Regions from separate parts of the Paenibacillus urinalis genome, predicted to be linked through region 1. Evidence: riboswitches for the same ligand, from Rfam matches in the RefSeq annotation. Region 1 holds a riboswitch; the other holds the start of a gene.
The links. Region 1 has a riboswitch for glycine ahead of sdaAB (L-serine ammonia-lyase, iron-sulfur-dependent subunit beta). Riboswitches for the same ligand answer to the same signal wherever they lie in the genome.

Region 2: another riboswitch for glycine. It lies ahead of gcvT (glycine cleavage system aminomethyltransferase GcvT); the one in region 1 lies ahead of sdaAB (L-serine ammonia-lyase, iron-sulfur-dependent subunit beta).

The regions. Positions count from the first base shown of each region.
Region 1 is NZ_CP118108.1:388,546-391,759, forward strand. It holds gene pstB (phosphate ABC transporter ATP-binding protein PstB) at 1-14, shown strand, start outside; gene PUW25_RS01865 (MFS transporter) at 205-1,449, shown strand; glycine riboswitch at 1,708-1,820, shown strand; gene sdaAB (L-serine ammonia-lyase, iron-sulfur-dependent subunit beta) at 2,026-2,721, shown strand; gene sdaAA (L-serine ammonia-lyase, iron-sulfur-dependent, subunit alpha) at 2,711-3,214, shown strand, end outside.
Region 2 is NZ_CP118108.1:4,249,772-4,252,985, reverse strand. It holds gene gcvPA (aminomethyl-transferring glycine dehydrogenase subunit GcvPA) at 1-974, opposite strand, end outside; gene gcvT (glycine cleavage system aminomethyltransferase GcvT) at 974-2,107, opposite strand; glycine riboswitch at 2,278-2,402, opposite strand; glycine riboswitch at 2,404-2,545, opposite strand; gene gcvH (glycine cleavage system protein GcvH) at 2,781-3,173, shown strand.

The DNA of each region.
Region 1 (3,214 bases):
GACGTTTCGGCTGATCCAAAATCATCGAGCATTCATAATAGTCAGAAGAGCACAGCATACTTACGGCTTAACGAGCCGAGGCTGTGCTCTTTTTGCATAGTAGTCCGTTGAGTCAGGTTATTAGAGAGAGGGTTTGAATGGATAAATATAGAAAAAGTATAAATAAGCTTCTTCAATCCAATGCTAACCTGAAAGGGACTATTTATGGAGCAATCATTCGCCAATTGGCGTCGAAAAGGCTTGCTGCTTGGAAGTATCGGGATCTCCAGGATTGGAGATTTTGTCTATCTCATTGCGATTAACGTGTTGATTCTGAATATGACGGGTTCTCCTGCAGCCGTTGCAGGATTATGGATCATTGCACCAGCAGCCTCACTACTGACGAAATTCTGGGCTGGAAGCTTGGTGGATCGATACAATCAGCGGCAGATTATGATCATTACTGATTTGATCCGGACTGTATTTGTAGCTGCTCTCCCGCTGCTGCCCGAGCTGTGGATGATTTATGCCTGCCTGATGATTAACAGTATGGCCTCTTCTATTTTTCAACCGGCTTCGATGACCTATATCGTTAGACTTGTACCAGCAGCAGAACGCAAGCAGTTTAATGCTTTTCAGGGTTTAACGACCTCGGGGGCTTTTCTGGTGGGTCCGGCCATTGCCGGGGTGCTGCTCATATATATGAAGCCTGATATTGCGATCTATATTAACGCAGCATCCTTCTTGATATCAGCCTTCTTGTTATCGCTGCTCCCCAAGCTACCTATAGAGGTGCAAGAGGGAGAAGCGGCAGGACAGAGGATAACTTATCGCATGATAGCAGCTGATTGGAGCGGTGTAATGAAGTTCAGTAGATCTAACGCATATGTCATATTTGTCTACAGTCTGTTTCATTTTATTTTACTGCTAGGTATGGCGCTGGACTCACAGGAGGTTGTATTTATTCGCAGTACCCTTAAGATGTCTGAGCTGGAATACGGATTGATTGTCAGTCTGACAGGAGCAGGAAGTGTCGCCGGAGCATTTCTGAATTCGATATTAGCAAAATGGATTCCAGTCAAACATATGCTGGGAGGGGGAATGCTGCTTGTATCTGCAGGGTATCTGATCTTCTCCATCTCGAATTCATTCGTATGGGCTGCAGCTGGTTTCATCCTACTGGGCTTTTTCTCGTCTTTCTCCAATACGGGTCTGGCGACCTTTTATCAAAATAATGTTCCTGCAGCCATGATGGGCAGGGTAACAAGCATATTCGGCCTGATGGTTAGTCTGCTTCAGATAGCTGCTATTATAACGTTTGGTGTTATTGCCGAGCTCGTGTCGCTGCGTTACGTCTATTTTACAGTATCGATCGTGCTAGTCCTTCTATCGTTGTTGCTCTGGTTAATTAGTCTTCAGCGTTCGAGAGGCGGCTATTTCGATGAAGACAAGTCACAGATTAGATTGTAGGACAGACTAACATCAACGTATGCAATGGCATTAACAGGGGTAGAAGTATAAGCAAATATAAAAGATTATGCATAATATATTATAGAAGCAATAGTGAATCCATCAGAATTTAAATATCAATGCGTTAGAAAATATAACACAAACCAGTTTTATACAAGGTGTCATCGTTACTTTTGTTGACATGAGGTCGGCTTATCGATTAATCTGTTTATAGTGAATTTGAAGCTTTGAATAAATACAAAAGAATAGGACTGCGGATGAAGATCAATGGGAGAGATCGCGTGGGGAAACCACGGGACACCGAAGGAGCAAGCTGATAAGCACCCGGCTTATACAGCAGAATCTCTCAGGTAGAAGAACCTTGATTCGACGCAACTCTGGAGAGAGCCGATGCGCCGCCAAAGGGGTAAGTGAGAGTGAGGGCGATTGCTGTACGCCGGCCACTTCTGACGAAACTTTCAGGTACCAGGACAGAGAGAGGGGATGTACACCCTTACTCTGTCCTTTTTTGCGTGGAAGAACGGATAATTCTGCACACAATAAGCTAGAACCTAAAACAATGAGAAATGGGGAGTTATGATGACAAGGTTCAAGGATGTATTCTCAATTATCGGGCCGGCAATGACGGGACCGTCCAGCTCCCATACTGCAGGGGCTGTTAGACTTGGGCGTATTGCCCGGCAGTGGCTTGGAACGAGACCGGAGAAAGCGAAGATGATATTATACGGCTCTTTTGCCGACACTTATACAGGACATGGAACAGATCTGGCGCTGATCAGTGGACTGATGAATATGGCTACCGATGATGAGCGGATACCGAATGCAGAAGAGTGGGCTGAGCAGCTGGGAATGGAATATGAGTTTGTCACGAGCGGTCTTCCGGCGGCACATCCGAATACCGTCAAGTTTGAGCTGTCTGCAGGAGATCGGGCTTGTACGATGGTGGGAGCTTCGATTGGTGGAGGGAACGTTACCGTCTCTTTATTGGATGATTTTCGGGTACAGCTGACAGGTGATTTTCCTGCGGTGGTGCTGAGGCACTCGGATAAAGCCGGGGTCATCGCTTCAGTAACATCTGCGATAAGTGAGTCCGGTGTTAATATTGGCTTCATGCAGGTCGATCGTAAGGGCCGGGATGGAGAAGCGCTGACAGCAATGGAGACAGATACGATACCGGCTTCGGATGTGCTTAACAGACTGAAGTCTCTGCCTCATATTTATGATATTAAGGTCATTGATTTGAAGAAGGGGGACGATACCGATGCGGTTTAAGCACTTGAAGGATTTGAATGCAATTTGTACGGCAGAAGGCAAGACGCTGGCTGAGCTGATGGTTGAAGAACAGGTGAAGGAGACCGGAACACCAGAGGCTGAGGTTGTGAGGCAGATGTCGGATTACTATCAGGTCATGAAGCAGGCTGTGCATAAAGGGATGAACGAGGATACAACCTCGCGCAGTGGACTGACGGGTGGAGACGGCCAGCGGGTCCGCCATTATTTGCAGAACAATCAGAGCTGCTCGGGTGACGCCTCTACACTTGCTATGGCCTATGCGCTTGGTGTGTCGGAAGTGAATGCTTCCATGGGAAGAATTGTGGCAACGCCTACGGCGGGTTCGGCAGGCATCATTCCCGGTGTTTTCGTAAGTGCGCAGGAGCGTTTTGGCTGGGAAGATGAGCATATGGTGAATGGCTTATTCTCTGCTGGGGCCATAGGTTATGTCATTGCCAACAATTCCTTCATCTCGGGTGCCGAGGGCGGATGT
Region 2 (3,214 bases), 1.6 Mb from region 1:
GTCGCTTTTTCGCGGCGGATATGCTGTTCACGAGCCTGCAGAGTAAGCACAAAGCCTCGTCTGCCATAACGATCCGTCGTTTGACCGACAATTCGTCCAGGAATTCTGCGCATGTGGGCCTGGGATACAGCAAAGTATCCACAAGTAGGGCCGCCATAGGAGCCTGCAATTCCTAACGGCTGAGCATCACCAACAACGATATCTGCACCAAGCTTACCCGGAGCTTCCAGAAGTCCGAGTGAAATTGGATTCGCACTGACGATAAGAAGTCCTTTATTGGGATGGATCAGATCAGCTGCCGCCTGAATATCTTCTACACTGCCGAAGAAGTTCGGGCTTTGAATCATCACTGCGGCTGTATCCTCACTGATTGCAGCTGCGAGTGCTTCCATATCAGTGACACCATTCTTATAGCCAATCTCTACGATTTCAAGATTCAGACCATGTGCGTAACTGGCAAGCACCTGACGGGATTCCGGATGCACGGTACTCGATACGACCAGCTTCTTACGACGAGTCGCACTTGCGGCCAGATTGCCGGCCTCTGCAAAAGCGGTTGCACCATCATACATACTGGCATTGGCTACAGCCATTCCGGTAAGCTCGCAGATATAGGATTGGAATTCAAAAATGGCCTGCAGCTCGCCTTGGCTGATCTCGGGCTGATAGGGTGTATAAGCGGTATAGAATTCGGAGCGGGAAATGACATGGTTAATGACAGAAGGTACATGATGGTCATAGATACCTGCACCGAGAAAGCTTGGATGTGTATCTGCGTTCACATTGCGTCCGGCAAGACGGGACATATGACGTGTGAGTGCATATTCGTCCAGCTTAGATGAAACAGGGAGTTCGCCTTTAAAGCGGATTTCTTCAGGAATGTCGGAGAAAAGATCCTCTATCGTTTCAGCTCCGATTGCTGCCAGCATTTCCGCCTGATCTTGTTCCGTCATCGGAAGATAACGATTTGTCATTACGAATTCGCTCCTTTTGCCGCTTGGGCTGTAGGTTTTGGTCTTCTATAAAATGGGGTTTTGATCACTTCTGCCTGGAGGCGTTTCCCCCGGATTTCGACTTCAACAGTGGTACCTGGTTCTGTAAACCGGATATCCAGCAGTGCAAGACCCAGATTGCGTTTGAGGGTAGGTGACTGGGTACCTGTGGTTACCTCACCGATTTGTTCTTCGTCTGCAAAGACCGGATAATGAGATCGCGGAATACCGCGGTCTGTAATCTCAATCCCGACGAGCTTGCGGGTCAGGCCTTCCTCTTTTTGCTTCAGCAGTGCATCCCGACCGATAAAGTCACCAGCTGCCAGCTTCACGAACATCCCGAGACCGGCTTCAAGCGGTGTAATCGTTGCTGAGAGCTCCTGTCCATATAACGGAAGCTTAGCTTCAAATCGAAGTGTATCTCTCGCACCAAGCCCGATAGGAAGCAACCCTTCATCTTCCCCTGCGGCCATAAGTGCAAGCCATACTTGCTGTGCGTCATCAGTACTGACATAAATTTCGAATCCATCCTCACCGGTATATCCCGTGCGCGATAGAATAACGCTGCTGCCGCTCACTTCTGCACCGTCGACAAAACGGAAAGACCCCAGCTCAGCAAGATTCACATCGGTTACTTTGGATAATATAGCTTCAGCCTTTGGACCTTGCAGTGCGAGCAGAGCGGTCGCATCCGATTCATTGACCATCTGTACGTTCTCCGGCAGATGCTCTTGCAGCCATGCCCAATCCTTATCAATATTGGATGCATTCACAACGAGCATGAACAACTGATCGCTGCGCTTGTAGACAAGTAAATCGTCCACAACACCACCGGTTGGGTAGCACATAAGTGTGTATTGTGCCTGACCAATTTCGAGCAGGGATATGTCATTGCTCAGCATTCCTTGCAGGAAGTCGGCTGCATTCTCGCCTTCTACTCGAAATTCACCCATATGGGATACATCGAACAATCCAGCCTGCTGTCTAACAGCCTCATGTTCTTTCTGGATTCCGCTGAAGGAAACCGGGAGCTCCCAGCCTCCAAAATCAATACAGCGTACATTTGGATATTGTTCATAAAGAGGGAAAAGCGGTGTTCTCAATAATTGGGACATAATTTTCACCTCGTCAAAAGCCGGCTTCCGGCTGTAGTTAGATAGAAGGAATGAAGAAGAATAATTAGAATAAAAAATTTAGGAAAAGGGAAAAAGGGCTATTGGAAAATGGAAAAAGAAAAGGACAGGCCAAAGAAAAATACACGCAAATAAAGCATGTGTTCTTCTTAGGCTCTGTCCTTGGTACCTGAGAGTTACCCCGTATGCTGCTCACGAGTTTCCCCTTGGGTGATCCTTTTATTAACAACGTTCGCTTCTAGTAGCAGGCGAACGGTTATGGATGCTCTCCAGAGTCGCGTCCGGTAAAAGTCCTTTTGCCTGAGAGATTCACCCTTTGCTTATCAATGGGCTTACTCCTTCGGCGTTACCATGCGGATAATGTCTCTGCTCAGAAGCTCAGAACAAGAATCCTGCGGTAATCTCTCCCTTTACGTTCAACCGCTTAATGAGCTAGAATGTTCGGAAATAGCGAACTCTTCCGCTCAATCTAACGCTTATACTACATTAATACGTGATTAAATCCGAAAAGTCAAGGAGTATATCCATAAAACATATTTTTTGTTAGCATTCTTGACATTGTGATGAGGATTGTTTTACGCTATGGGTGGAAAAAGGGCAGGAACCAGAGAAGAAACACAATTCTAACTTTTGAAAAAGCGAGGCTGACGAGATCATGAGCGAAGTAATTAACGGTTTGTTGTATAGTGAAGAGCATGAATGGGTTCAAACGTTAGAAGGAGATACGGTTCGTATCGGAATTACTGAATTTGCTCAGCATCAGCTGGGTGATATTGTGTTTGTGGAGCTGCCTGAAGTAGGAACGGACATTAATAGTGATGATAGTATTGGTACGATTGAATCGGTTAAGACGGTATCTGATTTGTTTGCACCGGTAAGCGGTACGATCGTTAGTGTGAATGAGAAGCTTCAAGACGAACCGGAGCTTGTGAATGCTTCACCCTATGGCGATGGCTGGATGATTGAAGTGAAGCTGAGTGGAGATTACAAGGCGGCACTTGCTAAACTGCTGGATGCCGATGCTTATCGTGCACATACTGAAGAGTAACAAGATATTATTTAATATATGACGTAATGATTTAAATTGTT